Regions from separate parts of the Shewanella woodyi ATCC 51908 genome, predicted to be linked through region 2. Evidence: predicted binding sites of a transcription regulator. Region 2 holds the regulator's gene; each other region holds the start of a gene.
The links. The regulator FliA, encoded in region 2, starts transcription of late flagellar genes. The targets are predictions, from matches to a motif close to CTAAAGNTNNNNNNNNNNNNGCCGATA.
Positions count from the first base shown of each region.

Region 1: SWOO_RS05050 (DUF5610 domain-containing protein) is a predicted target of FliA. The motif match lies at 2,006-2,032, and genes of this name have one in related genera.
Region 3: SWOO_RS13075 (VC2046/SO_2500 family protein) is a predicted target of FliA. The motif match lies at 1,938-1,964, and genes of this name have one in related genera.
Region 4: SWOO_RS14145 (flagellar protein MotY) is a predicted target of FliA. The motif match lies at 2,561-2,587, and genes of this name have one in related genera.

Region 1 is NC_010506.1:1,300,588-1,304,801, reverse strand. Features, by position in the region: gene SWOO_RS05060 (glutathione S-transferase N-terminal domain-containing protein) at 1-504, opposite strand, end outside; gene SWOO_RS05055 (ferredoxin--NADP reductase) at 536-1,276, opposite strand; gene SWOO_RS05050 (DUF5610 domain-containing protein) at 1,381-1,971, opposite strand; gene SWOO_RS05045 (phosphoglycerate mutase family protein) at 2,088-2,627, shown strand; gene SWOO_RS05040 (hypothetical protein) at 2,805-2,996, shown strand; gene SWOO_RS05035 (hypothetical protein) at 3,076-3,339, opposite strand; gene SWOO_RS05030 (ABCB family ABC transporter ATP-binding protein/permease) at 3,413-4,214, opposite strand, start outside.
Region 2 is NC_010506.1:2,024,979-2,029,192, forward strand. Features, by position in the region: gene flhF (flagellar biosynthesis protein FlhF) at 1-1,145, shown strand, start outside; gene SWOO_RS08305 (MinD/ParA family protein) at 1,150-2,031, shown strand; gene SWOO_RS08310 (RNA polymerase sigma factor FliA) at 2,024-2,752, shown strand; gene cheY (chemotaxis response regulator CheY) at 2,782-3,165, shown strand; gene SWOO_RS08320 (protein phosphatase CheZ) at 3,179-3,916, shown strand; gene SWOO_RS08325 (chemotaxis protein CheA) at 3,932-4,214, shown strand, end outside.
Region 3 is NC_010506.1:3,115,870-3,120,083, reverse strand. Features, by position in the region: gene queE (7-carboxy-7-deazaguanine synthase QueE) at 1-112, shown strand, start outside; gene SWOO_RS13100 (PLP-dependent cysteine synthase family protein) at 124-1,185, opposite strand; tRNA gene SWOO_RS13095 (tRNA-Tyr) at 1,372-1,456, opposite strand; tRNA gene SWOO_RS13090 (tRNA-Tyr) at 1,518-1,602, opposite strand; tRNA gene SWOO_RS13085 (tRNA-Tyr) at 1,665-1,749, opposite strand; tRNA gene SWOO_RS13080 (tRNA-Tyr) at 1,789-1,873, opposite strand; gene SWOO_RS13075 (VC2046/SO_2500 family protein) at 1,999-2,490, shown strand; gene SWOO_RS13070 (DUF406 family protein) at 2,599-2,886, shown strand; gene SWOO_RS13065 (sensor domain-containing phosphodiesterase) at 3,042-4,214, shown strand, end outside.
Region 4 is NC_010506.1:3,353,686-3,357,899, reverse strand. Features, by position in the region: gene SWOO_RS14160 (peroxiredoxin C) at 1-604, shown strand, start outside; gene SWOO_RS14155 (DUF3137 domain-containing protein) at 720-1,733, shown strand; gene rnt (ribonuclease T) at 1,818-2,480, opposite strand; gene SWOO_RS14145 (flagellar protein MotY) at 2,622-3,491, shown strand; gene tnpA (IS200/IS605-like element ISShwo2 family transposase) at 3,666-4,100, shown strand.

The DNA.
Region 1 (4,214 bases), 720 kb from region 2:
TGCGTGCCTAAAGTCGAGATATTCAAGTAAACAGGCTAATCCTATCTGCTGAATCGTCAACTGAGGACTTACCATTACCCCCGATTGCTCTATCTCTTTTAATCCGCGAAGCAGAGCCATCTCGAATCTAGATGTCCAAAAAAGCGAACGCTTTCCCTCTAGCTCTCGCATCTGCTCCTGCCTAAGCGCAACTGCTGAGTCTAATAAGCCATTAATCAATGACAGCTGACACTCATTTTTCCAGTTATAACCATATTCACCAAATAGTCGATTAGCGCCAAACTCATGATCTAAATAGCGTAAAATCACTTCACTGTCATAGAGGGATGAACCATCATTGAGCTGCAAACAGGGAATTTTTCCTAACGGGTTTAACTCAAGCAAGAGCTCACTATTTTCCATAGGATCAACAATACACTCCTCAACGCCAGTAATCTCAAGGTGACGGATCAAGACCCGAACACAGCGAGAATAGGGGGAAGCATCTGAATACAATAGTCTCATTTTATCAATCCCTTGCTCCAAAAGATAAGCGCTACCAATACTTCTCTATCGTGATCTGACCTGGGGCTCGTCGTAGATTCTTACTCAGCCCTTTCTCAAGTAAAATATTATTAGCATCCTTAATCATCTCAGGGTTACCACAAAGCATCACCTGTGAATCTTCAGCGGTAAGCCTAAGTCCAAGACGCTGCTCAATTTCACCCGATGCTAAAGCAGTGGATATTCGGCTCTCTAACGCATTAGGGTATGATTCTCGAGTGACAGAAAAGAGTAGTTTAAATTGGTTAGGGTAACGCTTTTCGAGTGCTAATAGCTTCTCTTTATAAGCAAGATCTTTCGCTTCTCTCACACCATAAACCAGAACAATATGATCAAACCTTGCCCAAGGCTCATCGGTTTCAAGAATGGAGATAAAGGGACCAACCGCAGTACCTGTGGCTAGAAGCCAAAGATCTTGGCCTTGAGGTGGCACCTCATCTAATGTCATAAAGCCTGCCGCTTTACTGGACACCTCAATATGGTCACCGACCTTAAGCTGTTGCAGATTTGGAGATAGCAGCCCATCGAGTACCGACACAGCCAACACTTCAACATATTCAGAGTTAGGGGCATTAACGATAGAGTAAGCTCTGCCGATCCTCTTATCATTAATTATCTGACTTAACTTAATAAACTGACCTGCGATATAAGGTTCGATACTAGCTTTGATCTTTAAAGAGAATAAATTGTCACACCAATCCGTTCGTTCAATAACTTCGCCATCAACCCACATTCATCGCTCCGATAACTATAGTTTTCCTAATTGATATTTAGCATATAAGAGAGGGTAATACCAATCGATATACCGATTGGTATGCAAAACCAGAGTCATATAGTCTAAGAGGCCGTTAAGGAGTCATCCGCGTCATTAAAACTCTCTTTAAATGCTAACAACCCATCCTGAACCAAGGAGTAGGTCTGATCAACACCATCTGCTATATCACCTTCCAAAACTTGTAAGCCGTTTAGAATATCTTTAGCTTCATCAAAGCCTTGATCGATCGCCCCACCAATGATCTCCATAAATGAGGTCAACTGTTCATCGAACGACATATTGGAATTTTGCTCTTGGTATAAGCTAAAAAAGTTGGTGGCAAAACTGACGATCCTGTCAGCGGTTGCCTCAGGCGACGTATCAACCCCATTGTCATAGGCTGTTTGTAGCGCATTCTCACCCATTGAAGGAGCTAACTCTTCATTGATCGCTTCGATTGCTGCACGGTATAGCAGTACAAGCGGCTCATTACTTGAGCTTAAACTGACCTCTTGTTGTGCTGAAATAATGGCTGAATTCATCAACTGTTTACTACTGGCATAAGCCGTTTTATTTGTCGCCACCTCAGAGACTGACTTTCCATGATTCTCGGTTGTCTGAGTATTACTTTTTGCAGCTTGGGATACTTCTGCGCCATGGTTTTTAATTTCCATAACAGCCTCTCAAATGATAACTTTATACAATCATTATCGACCATTTTTTGTGCAACTTTAGTTTTTATTAATTTAATTTGTTATCTTGCTATATTCGAAAAAATAGGTGACTAAATATGCCAAGATTTCTCTTATCCTCCATTATCTTATTACTCTTTTTTACCACGCCTCTTCTTGCCTCAGAACCTAAAGTCTCAGCTATCGAACCAGAAGGTAAGGTCGTTATCTTAGTGAGACATGCAGAGAAGCGACAAAATCAAGGAAAAGATCCAGCCTTGACGCCAGCAGGTGAACAGCGCGCGGATCAACTACGTCTTGCGCTAAAAGAGATGCCACTGAGCGCCTTATACGCCACTCCCTTTAAGCGCACTCAAGAGACACTAAAGCCCATCAGTCAAAGTAGAGATATAGCGATAAAAGTCATGGAACTAGATGGGGGAATAGAAAAACATATAAGAGAGGGAGCTAAAGCTATTAAAGCTGAAACGGGAAATGTGCTCGTCGCCGGCCACTCTAATACGATTTCACTGCTTATTAGTGCATTAGGCGGACCTGAGATCGATAAAATAACTGAAACTGACTACAACAATATATACATTTTATCTATCTCTCCTGAAAACAAGGTTGGCTTAATCCACACAAAATATGATGATTAAACAGGCAGATATTATAACTTAGCAATAGTGGAGTATTAGAAATGAATATTAGCAATTAGTATAATTGTTCAAATAGGATGAGTTACCAATAATGAGTGCTGGTGTTTTATTGAGACATGCTTCACAATCCGCGCCTGTAAAAACCAATACACCTAACAAATTTATGAGGAGTTCGAATTGAGTTCAGAATATGTAAATCAAGTTCCATCAACTAAGGAGCCATCACTTAGCTGTCAAAGCTGTGAACGCTTTACGGTTATTGAGGGAGAGACGATTTGCTATCACCAAGGCGAGATCATCAGCTTACTACCTATGCCAACTGAACCTAAAAATATCAGTCTGTCATGCAAAGGCTGGAAGACCAAATAAGGTTCAGCACAAACCTTCTATCTTTTTAGCTAGAAGACTAAGCTAAGTTAGAAGACCAACGTTAAGCCCATGATTAAGTTCACGCGCGTATCATGCCCACATAATCATTCTCTGAAAACTTAGTTTCACGAATAATCCCATCTAAGGCGATGCTGGGTTTGATTTCGGCTAAGGTTAAGCCTCGAGTTGTCACACGCATTCCCGCCGATAACTCCTGATAGATGGTCGATAATTCACTCTGTGACAGCCCACGTTTTTTTAAGGTTGCCATTATCGCCAACCAATCAGTATCAACAGTACTATCCTGACCTTCAATATTGACTTGCAAAGGGATATTCTTCATCAATTATCTCACCAAGTTGTTATCTTTGAGTATGGCTATTATACAACTGCTTAGCTGAACCTATGCTGAACTCTCATTTCTGATTTTGGATAGTCCACAATTTGGAATATAAACCATTGTTTTTTAATAGGGATGAATGGTCGCCTGTTTCAACAATTTGACCTTGGCTCAACACGATAATCTGATCGGCATCAACCACTGTTGATAACCTATGGGCAATCACCAAGCTTGTATGCCCCTTAGCCACCTCTTTCAATGCGGTTAATATCGCCTGTTCTGAGTGACTATCAAGTGATGATGTCGCCTCATCAAACACCAATAATGGGGAGCCCTTCAAGATCGCTCTTGCAATCGCAACTCGTTGTTTCTCGCCGCCGGAAAGCTTTAACCCTCTCTCTCCCACTTTGGTATCCCAGCCTTCGGGCAAGGAGCTAACAAAGTGAGCAAGGTGTGCCATCTTAATAACCTCAGCAACATCCTCATCACTAGCACCCGGTCTGCCATAACGAATATTCTCTAATAAAGAGTCATTAAACAGCACCGTATCTTGGGGCACTATCGCTATGGATTGTCTAAGTGCATGCTGAGTTAGTGAGTCAATATTGACCCCGTCTAAACTGATGCTTCCGCTATCCACATCATAAAAACGAAACAGAAGCTTCACTATGGTTGATTTGCCAGCACCACTATCGCCAACAATAGCCACTTTCTGACCCGGTAAAATAGAAAAGCTAATTGATGTTAAAATCTGACGAGAGTCATAACTAAAGCTAACATCCTCAAATGTTAACTCACCCGCTCCTATCGCCAGCTTTTTTGCATTCTCTTTATCTTCAATCAGAGGCTTTCTGTCTAATAAACCAAACATACGCTCA
Region 2 (4,214 bases):
CAAATCCTGCTCCCGCTGCCGATTCTTTACAAGCATTACTTGAGCGACAGCAAAGTAGAGTGAACCAACAAGCTACCAATAAAAGTGCTGAGCTGGAGATGCCTGATTGGGCGAAAGGGTTAAAAGCTCCTGAGGTTAAGAAAGCTGCTCCTGAGGTTGAACCTCAGCAATATGCGCAAAGAAACCATGGGAATTCGAAAGCTAACTCTGGGTCTAATCAAGAGATGGATGCCATGCGTGAAGAGCTGGCGTCGCTGCGTAACTTACTGACACATCAAGTGACCTCTCTATTATCTGAGCAGAAAAGCCGCACAAACCCTGTGGGCGCTATGTTAGAAAGTAAGCTGTTAGAAGCTGAGTTCTCTCCAATGGTAGCGACAAAACTATCAGATTTAAGTGAGCACTATCAGCCAGCTGAATTAGTCAAAGCTTTGCCTCGCTGTTTAGCAAATATGCTAGATAATCAAGGGGATGATATTGTTCGCCAAGGTGGTGTTGTTGCTTTTGTTGGTCCAACTGGAGTCGGTAAAACAACCACAGTTGCAAAGTTAGCTGCTCGATTTGCTGCACACCATGGTTCAGATCAAGTTGCACTGATAACAACAGATCATTATCGTATTGGAGCCTTTGAGCAATTGGCAACCTATGGCAAAATAATGGGGTGCCCAGTTAAGCAGGCTCATGATCTCAATGAGTTGGAACAAATTCTTTATCAGTTCCGTAATCGCAAGCTAGTATTGATAGATACGGCGGGCATGGGACAAAGAGATCTAAGACTTTTTCAACAACTAGATAATTTAGCTGCAAATAGCAGATTACCTATCAGGAGTTATCTGGTACTGTCAGCAACAGGACAGAGAAGAGTATTAGAAGATGCTGTCGCACAATTTAAGCGAATTCCGCTTTCGGGTGCCGTGTTAACTAAACTTGATGAGTCAGTTTCTTTAGCACCAGCGTTAAGCGTATTGATACAAAGTGGGTTACCATTAAGTTATGTTACTGATGGTCAAAGGGTTCCTGAAGATATGCAAGTTGCTGATACATTAGCATTAGCAAACAAAGCGCTGTCAGTATTAAACAGGAAAGAACAAGTAATAGAACAGAACAGTGAGCGCTCTGAAGAAAGGGCCTATGCATTTGAGTAAAGTGATGACTCGGGATCAAGCAAGTGGTTTACGTATGATGAATCAACCATATAACGATAAAGTAAAAGTAATAGCGGTTTCTGGTGGTAAGGGTGGCGTTGGTAAAACCAGTGTGTCAATTAACACGGCTGTTGCATTGGCAGAGAAAGGTAAGCGGGTTTTAGTTTTAGATGCGGATTTAGGACTAGCTAACGTTGATATTATGCTTGGGCTTCGTGCTGAGCGTAACTTATCTCATGTATTATCCGGCGATGTTGAGCTGGATGATATCATTGTGCGTGGCCCTAAAGGCATTGGAATCATTCCTGCGACCTCTGGTACCCAAGCAATGGTGGAACTCTCTTCTGCTCAGCACGCTGGGCTTATTCGTGCATTTAGTGAGATGCGCACTCAGTTTGATGTCTTGATTGTCGATACTGCGGCTGGGATCTCAGATATGGTGTTGAGCTTCTCCCGTGCATCGCAAGATGTATTGGTCGTTGTGTGCGATGAACCCACCTCTATCACTGATGCCTATGCGCTTATTAAAATACTAAGTCGAGAGCATGGCGTCTTTCGTTTTAAAATAGTTGCAAATATGGTGCGAAGTTTACGGGAAGGTATGGAACTCTTTGCTAAGCTTAGTAAAGTTACAGATCGTTTCTTAGATGTCGCATTAGAATTGGTCGCTACAATTCCTTTCGATGAAAACTTGCGAAAATCTGTACGTAAGCAAAAATTGGTTGTAGAAGCGTTTCCAAAGTCGCCTGCCACCATCGCTTACCATGGCTTAGCAAATAAGATTATTAGCTGGCCTATTCCTCAACAACCAGGAGGACATTTAGAGTTCTTTGTTGAGCGATTAGTGCAGAAGCCTGAGTATCAAGAGGACAGAGCGAGTGAGTAAAACCGCTGCGTATACTTGTTTAGATAATAAAGCTTCAATCGTTGAACAGTATGCTCCATTGGTTAAAAAGATTGCTCACCATCTTTTAGCACGCTTACCAGCGTCAGTTCAAATTGATGACCTGTTACAGGCTGGAATGATGGGTTTGCTCGAAGCTTCTACGAATTTTGATGGCAGTAAAGGCGCAAAGTTCGAAACCTTTGCTGGAATACGGATCCGTGGCTCTATGCTTGATGAGATACGCCGTGGGGACTGGGTTCCAAGGTCGGTACATCGAAACCAGAGACGTGTTGCTCAAGTTATCGATGAGTTAGAACAAGAGCTTGGAAGAGATGCAAAAGACACTGAAATTGCTCAAAGACTTGATATATCGCTAAATGAGTACCACCATATTCTTAATGATGTTTCAGTTGGAAAGGTGGTTGGAATTGAAGATTTAGGTGTGTCACTTGATGTTGTAGGTCAAGCAGAGGAGCGAAAGGATGACACTTTTGAATCGATTGCAGATGTTGAGTTTCATACAGCCTTGGTTGAAGCGATCAAGCTTCTACCAGAAAGAGATGGATTAGTTTTATCGCTTTATTATGATGAAGCGTTAAATTTAAAAGAAATTGGGTCCATTCTTGAAGTTAGTGAGTCCCGAGTTAGCCAGATACTAAGTCAGGCAATGCTCAGACTAAAAGCTAAACTTAAGCATTGGACAAATAATAAGATCACGTAAGTAATAATTAGAGCTCCGCGGAGGACACTTTGGACAAGAATATGAAGATTCTCGTTGTTGACGACTTCTCAACAATGAGGCGTATCATCAAGAACTTGTTAAGGGACTTGGGTTTTAACAACACTCAGGAAGCTGATGACGGTTCCACAGCATTACCTATGCTGCAAAAAGGCGATTTTGATTTTGTCGTTACCGATTGGAATATGCCAGGAATGCAAGGTATTGATCTATTGAAGGCCATTCGTGCTGACGATGAATTAAAAAATATTCCTGTATTAATGGTGACTGCTGAAGCTAAGAGAGAGCAGATCATTGCAGCGGCGCAAGCTGGTGTTAATGGTTATGTTGTCAAGCCGTTTACAGCTGCAACATTGAAAGAGAAGTTAGACAAAATTTTCGAACGACTCGGTTAATCAAGGTTGTGTTATGCAGGCTACTACTTCGGGGTTAATCTCACTAGAACAAGCTAGCAAACTTGTAGACCTGCTTACTCAGGGTGAGCAGGAGCAAGCCGATGACTTGGTCAGAGAAATTGCAACACCTATCCAGAAAGAACTATTCGATGAGGTTGGAAGACTAACTCGACAGCTACACAGCGCTATTGTTGATTTTCAAGTTGATGACAGACTGGTGACTTTAGCGAGCACTGAGATCCCTGATGCTAAAGAGCGTTTAAATTATGTCATCGATATGACAGAGCAAGCTGCTAATAAAACCATGGATGCTGTTGAAGAGTGTTTACCTCTTGCCGATGTGCTAACTACAAATATTCAGTCGGTTAAGCCTAAATGGGCGAAACTGATGAAGCGAGATATTGAACTGACTGAATTTAAAAAACTATGTCACGATGTTGAGCAATTCGTTGAGCAGAGTGAGCAGGATTCTATACGCCTCAAAGAGCTATTAAATCAAATATTGTTGGCCCAAGATTTTCAAGATTTGACGGGGCAGATTATCCGCAGGGTGATCGATTTAGTTCGAGAAGTAGAGAACAATTTAGTTTCTATGTTGACCGTATTTGGTGAGCAGTCTTCTGTCGATAGTTCACCTACGTCGGAGACTGGCATTGAAGCTGAAGGACCGATAGTGAACGCAGAGGAACGAGAAGATGTCGTAGCTGGTCAAGATGAAGTTGATGATCTGCTATCGAGTCTAGGTTTCTAATTAGGAGTCAAATTAATGTCATTTGATGTTGATGAAGAGATACTGCAGGACTTTTTGATAGAAGCGGGTGAGATTTTAGAGCTTTTATCAGAACAGTTGGTCACTTTGGAGAATAATCCAGAGGATACGGAACTGCTAAATGCCATTTTCCGTGGGTTTCATACGGTCAAAGGGGGGGCTGGCTTTCTCAGTTTGAACCCTATGGTCGATATATGCCATGAAGCTGAAAATACGTTTGACCTGCTTCGTACAGGTAAGCGTGATGTTTCTGCGGAATTGATGGATATTATTTTGCATG
Region 3 (4,214 bases), 1.1 Mb from region 2:
TTTGCAGCCCATTAGTCAGAAAACCAGAGCGACGGAGCTAGCGATGCGTGTCTGTATCGAGCGAAACTGGCGCCTCTCAATACAGACCCATAAATATTTAGATATCGATTAATCTGGTCTTTATCAGTTTAAGCTAGCTGTGAGGTTAAATTGAGCCAATTTAGCCTCATACTCTGTAAGTTCTCCAATGTTATCGTTAACCCAATCAGGGTTGTAATAGCTGTCTAGGTATCGCTCCCCTGAGTCACACAAAAGGGTAACGATAGAGCCCTGTTGACCTTTTGCTAGCATGTCACATGCGATATTAAGAGCGCCATACAAGTTGGTGCCAGTTGAAGGGCCTGCTTTTCTACCGATTAATTTCTCAAGCCAGTAGATGGTTGCCACTGAAGCAGCATCTGGTATTTTCTCCATATGATCAATGACACCCGGAATGAAAGAGGGCTCTGCTCTTGGTCTTCCTATCCCCTCTATTTTGCTTCCATGGCACGAAGTTAAGCTTTTATCACCGGTTGTGAAGTAGTCATAAAATACTGAGTGTTCAGGGTCAACCACACAAAGTTGTGTGTCGAGTTGCTGATAACGAATATAGCGACCGATCGTTGCCGATGTTCCTCCTGTTCCTGGACTCATGACAATCCACTTGGGGATAGGGTGGGGCTCAAGTGTCATCTGTTCGAAAATTGAATTGGCAATATTATTATTTCCACGCCAATCCGTTGCTCGCTCTGCATAGGTAAATTGATCCATATAATGGCCATTTAGTTGCGTGGCTAACTGCTCTGATGCTGCATAGATCTCGCTGGAGTGATTAACGAAATGGCAAGTCCCACCATAAAACTCTATCTGTTGAATTTTTCTCTTAGCGGTACTCTTAGGCATAACAGCAATAAAGGGCAAACCAAGCATGCGGGCAAAATAAGCTTCAGATACGGCGGTACTACCGGAAGAAGACTCGATGATTGTCGTGCCTTCCTTGATCCACCCGTTACAGAGTCCATAGAGAAATAGCGAACGAGCAAGCCTGTGCTTCAAACTACCTGTTGGGTGGGTACTCTCATCTTTTAAGTAGATATCGATCCCCGTTAGTTGAGGAATATCGAGTTTAATTAAATGAGTATCGGCACTACGCTGGTAGTCTGATTCGATCTTCTCGACTGCTGTGTTAACCCATGAGTTTGTCATATTTGCCCTATACCTAGATGGAGTTACCTTGATAGTAATCAATATGAGTTTAGGTAGGAAGTCAAAGTGGAAACTTTACTCTGATGAATTAAATGTGACGAAGGGAGAATAGGTTTGGCTTGATATCGTTAAAGACTAACTAATTTGGATTCGTATTGGGAAAACCGAGAGGAGTTTAGATAGAAGTGGTGGAGGGAGAAGGATTCGAACCTTCGAAGGCTGAGCCGTCAGATTTACAGTCTGATCCCTTTGGCCACTCGGGAACCCCTCCACATGTTTCTATCAATATTGGTGGTATTAAATCGTTATAGCTTTGTAGCGTAAATAAGAGATGGTGGAGGGAGAAGGATTCGAACCTTCGAAGGCTGAGCCGTCAGATTTACAGTCTGATCCCTTTGGCCACTCGGGAACCCCTCCATTTCAACTTATTTTACAGTACCGCTTTAACACTTAATAACCATGACGCAAAAGAGTAAAGATGGTGGAGGGAGAAGGATTCGAACCTTCGAAGGCTGAGCCGTCAGATTTACAGTCTGATCCCTTTGGCCACTCGGGAACCCCTCCACGAATAATCTTTATTGTCATTTTTACCAATTATGCAAATGGTGGAGGGAGAAGGATTCGAACCTTCGAAGGCTGAGCCGTCAGATTTACAGTCTGATCCCTTTGGCCACTCGGGAACCCCTCCTCACTTGCGGCGGCAATAGTAGACACAAACTGTGTATGTGTAAAGGCCATAATTTAAAAAATATCTAAAGTTATGTATTAAGCGGTCGATTAACTATCAACGAGCTGTTTTAGTGATGTTTTTTTATGCGACCAAGTGCTGTTTTAATCAATGAGTCCCAACTTGGGACACGCCTTAATCATGCTATTGATCATGATAGGCGTGGAGAGTTTGCCCTTTTATTGGCACTACTCTCTTGTGATGCTCGGGATATGGCTCAGTTTCAGCTCGATGATGGGGCTCTTGAGCCTGAGCTTGCTTTGCGTAAAAAATTTGAGCTGCCAGAAGCGCAAGCGTTAATTAATGACTTGACGATACAGGACTCTCCCATTGATAACAGCTCTGCTTTCTCTCATGGTGGGGTAAGAGCATTTCAACTTATGCAAGCATTGAAGCCCGAGGCACTTGTTATAAGAGGGGATAAGTCGGCGCAGATGCAGAGAGTGCTGACTAATTGCGATCTACTGACTCGGCAAAAGTTTAATCACAGTGCTAAATCTGAACTTTACCACGCCTTAGATACCCATTTTGTTGATCAATTAGCCCAGCAGAGACAGATGAGTCGAACACTGGCCTGATTTTATCTCACTATCTTGTCAATTTGTGATTTACCTTTTGCTTATTAATGCCAAGGCAATAGGTGATTAGCGTATAATAGGCGGACGTGAATTGATGAGTTATAAACAATGAAAAATATTCAAGAATCCCAATCAGCTTTAGTGAACGATACCTGTAATGATTGTGGCAGTTATGCCGATATCGGAGCTGTGATTGATGAGCATGATACGCAGCTTAGTATCTCGTTTACTGGCGTTGATGCAAAAGTGGAAGCTGAAGCTGTCGCACTTAAGGCAAAAAGTCGATTTGATGGTGTTGAAAGCGAGATAAAGACCGATAGTGATCTGACAAGTTTAGTTATCCATTTTGCTTACAGTGCTGAGAAAATGATATTTCAGCTAGAAAATGGTATTTAAAATTCACTAGTATGTTGCAAATCTGCTACTTGGTCATGTAGTCTGACTAGCTCATTATTATTTTAATACTATCTAGTTTCAAAAATTGGCATATACGATCAGTTAAATGGAACATTGAGTAAGCGGATAAAAGCTTACTCTTTTTAGGGAGCTAAGTGACGAAGCGTAAGTATCAGCACTTATTAGAGTTGATTGTTAACTCTGAAGCTAAACAGATGGGTGATTTTCACAGCACGGCTAAACTGGCTGCTGAATTACTCTGTCAGCAGCTATTAGTGACTCATGTGGGTGTGGCAATCATCTCTTGTGAGAATAATACCATCTTGCCTGTGGCTAATTACGGCCATATTTCACCTGCTGAATTTCTACGTCCAGCCCCAGACTTATGCCCAAAATATATTGCAGAGTTAAGGACAAAGCGCCTTATCGATGCTTTTGATACCCGCAATGACTCCAGACTCTGTGAGCTCTCATCTAATTATTTTACATCTAATGGTGTTAGGTCGACGTTAGATATTGCGATTCGGATCAATGGTCATCTGGAAGGGGTGTTGTTTCTCGAGAGAATGGCGTTTTCCCATTGGTCTGATAGCGAAATACAGATAGCTTCTCAAGTTGCAGACCAATTAGCACTGACACTCGCCACGCGTGATGCTTACGATAAAGAGGAGAAGCTTACGCTGCTATTGAATGCTGCTGAGCATTCAGATCAAGTCACTATGCTGATCAATCTGAAAACAGAAGTAGTTGAATATGTTAATCAAGCGCACGAGACCATTACAGGAAAACCCAAATCCAGTGTGATAGGAAGCTCGCTACAGGAGCTGAGTTTTGTTAGCCAACACCCGGATGAGACCAGAGTTGCACTTACCCAAGTAAAACTTGGTAGTGTGGTTAAAGGCGAAAACAAAATCGTTAAGCAAGATGGCTCTCAAAGTTGGATCCGATACTCTGTTAAACAGTTTATTACCGACAGAGGGAACTGTTTTGCACTGCTTAATGCTGAGGATTGCAGTGAAGAGCACAAGCATAAAATTGAGCTTGAAAAGCTAGCTTGGCGCTGTCGTTTAACTGATTTATATAACCGAACCTATTTTACTAAAGAGCTTGAGAAAGTTAGGAAAGGTTACCTGCTGCTCATCGATCTGCGTGGTTTTAAGCGTTTTAATGACACTTATGGTCATGAGAGTGGCGATCTACTGCTTATTGAGATAGCTAGAAGGCTACGGCATTTCGGTAAGGTTAATCACACTGAGTTACTTGCCAGAGTCGGCAGTGATGAGTTTGCTATTATTTTGCCTGAGATGAATTTGGAGGATCTTGAATAC
Region 4 (4,214 bases), 1.3 Mb from region 2:
GAGCGTATTAGTAGGCCGTCCGGCACCTGACTTCACTGCTGCAGCTGTTCTGGGTAACGGCGAAATCGTTGATAGCTTTAACCTAGCTGAAGCTATTAAAGGTAAGCCAACGGTAGTTTTTTTCTATCCACTTGATTTTACTTTCGTATGCCCATCTGAGCTGATTGCTTTCGATCACCGTATCGAAGAGTTCAAGAAGCGTGGCGTTGAAGTGATTGGTGTTTCTATCGATTCACAGTTCACTCACAATGCATGGCGTAACACGCCTGTTGCTGAAGGCGGAATTGGTCCAGTTCAGTACACACTTGTTGCTGATGTTAAGCATGAGATCTGTAAAGCGTACGATGTTGAGCATCCAGAAGCTGGTGTTGCTTTCCGTGGTTCTTTCCTTATCGACAAAGAAGGTCAAGTTCGTCACCAAGTTGTGAACGATCTTCCACTAGGCCGTAATGTTGATGAGATGCTACGTATGATCGATGCGCTTCAATTCCATGAAGAGCACGGTGATGTTTGCCCAGCAGGTTGGGAAAAAGGCGATAAAGGTATGGACGCGAGCCCAGAAGGTGTTGCTTCTTACCTAAATGATAATGCTGATACTCTATAAATTATAGATTCATTAGCTGTGATCACTAAAAGCTGCGTTTATCGCAGCTTTTTTGTTTCTGTTTTTTGATTTAGTATTATAAGCGGTCTCATTTGATATTAAACAAGGAACGAACATGAACCCAATGGAGTTTACTATCCCTGAAGAGGATAAACTTCCCTTTACTGACTATTATAAAAAATATATTGCGCCTAAGTGTCAAAGCTATGAGTTAGAGCGGCTCTCTGCAGTGGCAAAGCAGACTAAACGGAGGAAGGTGAGTCAACCTCTGACCTATTTAGGCATGGCCATTTTTTTTGCTTCATTTGCATTTTGTTTTTATGCTCTAGCCATATTAGATGATGGTGGATTGTTCTTTACTGGTTTAGTGGCGGCCATTTTTGTCATGGTCTGTGTTGCTATTATTAATATATGGGCCAATGGTGAAGCCTCTAAATTAAGGGGTAACATCTTCCGTGATATTTACCCTATTGTAATTGGATATTTTGGTAAGAGTTTTGAGCTAAACCCTTCCCAGCTACCTGAGCTGGATACTTATAAAAGTTATGGTATTTTACCCGATTATGATCGAAGCCATTTCGACGATAGTTTTAAAGGGACATATAAAGATGTGCCCTTTGTGCTTCGCGAAGTTGTGTTAGAGGAATCTGACGGATACAAAGACAATAAAAAGCAATATAAAACCATTTTTGATGGCATATTAGTTGAGTTTTCTATCCCTAAACGTTTCTCTGGAACGACGGTGATTAGTCAAGATAAAGGCTTTTTTGCTAATCGTTTAACAGACTTCATGAGCAAACTTTCACGAGTCAAACTTGAAGATGTTGCTTTTGAACAACATTTTGAGGTTTACAGCAGTGACCAAGTCGAAGCAAGATATCTATTAAATACTGCGGCCATGGAACGTTTTCTCTCTTTGGCTCAATTTTATCGAGCAGGGCTTGAGGCTTCCTTTAATGATCAGAAACTTCTTATTAAGCTGTCGAGTAAACATAATTACTTTGAGCCTCAGTTAGATATTAGTAAGCCATTAAGCTTTAGAGGGGATATTGAGCAGCTTTTTAAAGAGTTAACTGAAATATTTTCTTTTATCGATGCACTGAATTTAGACGCAAAGACAGGACTGTAATATAGTTTGAAAATGTGGCAAAAGAGGTTTTTTGCCACATTAAGACTTTGTCTAAATCTGTTGATATCTGGTTGATTAACCCAGCTACTCCTGCTCCTCTTTACTCTCCTCATCTATGGCTATTGGCCATCCACCTAATGCTTTCCAGCGGTTTACAATCAAACAGAATAGTTCAGCTGTACGCTCTGTGTCATAAAGTGCTGAATGCGCCTCGCTGTTATCAAAGGGGATCCCTGCAATAGCACAAGCTTTCGCTAGAACAGTATGACCTAAGGCTAGTCCAGAGAGGGCTGCGGTATCAAAGGTGGCAAAAGGGTGGAAAGGGGTTCGCTTTAGCGCACATCGCTCAATGGCCTGGGAGACAAAACCATGATCAAAAGCTGCATTATGGGCAACAATAATGCTTCGATGGCAACCGGCTGCCTTTTGAGCCTTTTTGACCTCTTTAAAGATCTCAAGAAATGCTTCTTTTTCACTGACAGCGCCGCGTAAAGGGTTAGTTGGATCTATCCCTGTAAAAGCCAGAGCTTCTGGTTCAAGGTTAGCACCTTCGAAAGGTTCAATGTGAAAATGCAAAGTTTTGTCTAAACTTAGGATACCTTCATCATCCATTTTGAGCATGGTGACTGCGATCTCTAGCAACGCATCTGTTTGGGCATTGAAGCCCGCTGTTTCAACATCTATGACAACGGGGAAGTAGCCTCGAAAACGGTGACTTAATTTATTGGCGTCGCAAATATCGCTCATTAACATATCCAAATAGTTAGCAGGTCGCTATTATGCGATAAGAGGTTAGTGCTGTCATGTTTGAATGGTTACTTTATAAGCTAAAGGTATGTAAAAGTGTGCCGATAGCTTAAAGTAATAGAATAAATAAGAGTACTTTGTATGTGGCTAAGAGTATTACTGGCGTTAACGTTATTTCTGCCTCTGACTGGGAGTGCGGAATTACGCCACTATGTTGCCTCTTTGGATCAGTCTGAGTGGAAGTTAAGTGGCAACACGCCGATAATGTGTCGTCTTGAGCATGATATTCCTGCATACGGAAAAGCAGTATTCACCAGCACTGCGGGTAAAGATCATAATCTCAACTTCAGTTTAGATATGTGGGTGAAACCAGATCAGGTGACTCAAGCTAAATTGATGAGCCTTGCGCCAGCATGGAGGCCCGGTGTTATCTCTAAAGAGATCACAGAGCTGACTTATCAAAAATACTTTAGCGGTGAAGTTCCCCGCAATGCAGCTTGGTCGATGTTATCTGAGCTTGAACAGGGTATGCAGCCAACCTTCTATTACGCTGACTGGTATAATCAAAGTAATAAAATTGCTGTGGGCTTATCGGCAGTTAACTTTAATCGTAAATACAGTGAGTTTAAGTCCTGTTTAGCGAGCCTACTACCATATAGCTTCGATGATATCGCCTTTACTGTGCTGACTTATGAGTTTGGAGGCAAAGAGCTGACGCGATACGCAAAGGCGCAGATAGCCAAAGTCCAGGAGTATCTCTCCTATGATCCAGAGGTTGAACTGGTACTTATTGATGCCTATACCGACAGTTATGGCGGACGCTCTATCAATCAGAAGATATCTGAAGAGCGAGCTGACTCGGTGAAAGAGTTCTTTATCTCAGCAGGCATAACTCAGGAGCGGATCCACACAGTTGGACATGGTGAGCGGCACCATGTGGCGTCAAATGCGACTATCGATGAGCGAGCAAGAAACAGACGTGTTGTCATTCGGATAACTAAGCCTATGTAGCTAGACTTAATACATTGCTAAGTGTCGATGAGCCCTGCATTTATGTGGGGCTTTTTGTTTTCAGCCCTAAACCACCTACTTCAGTAGGTGGTTATCATCAATTAGGCTTTGCCTGAATATCTACTCATGTTAATTGAACTCTAACTTTTAGCGAAGTAATAGAGGATAAAAAACATGAGTAGATATGAGAAAGCATCGCATGTGTATTGGCGATGTCAATATCACATAGTTTGGACACCTAAGTATAGGTTTAGGATTTTAAAGAATAAGTTAGGAAAAGATGTTTACCGATGTATTCATGTCTATAGTGAGCAGTTAGGGTGTGTGGTTGTAGAGTTGAATGTACAAATAGACCATGTACATCTGGTTATCAAAGTTCCTCCGAAGCTATCGATTTCAAAGTTGATGGGTGCTTTAAAAGGTAAAATTGCTTTGAAAATGTTTAGCAAGTATCCGTATCTTCGGAAAAATAAGCTATGGGGAAATCACTTTTGGCAAAGAGGTTACTTTGTTGACACAGTGGGGATTAATGAGGAAGTGATTCGAAGATATGTAAGGCATCAAGAAAAGGTTGAAAAACAGGAGCAGCCGCAATTAGATTTGAAGTAGATAACGCCCCCTTTTAGGGGGCTAATACAAAGCCACCTTCTTCAGAAGGTGGATTCTTTACTGGAAAAGAGAAATACTGGAAATTTAGATAAAAAAAGCCCGCTTAATTCCTTA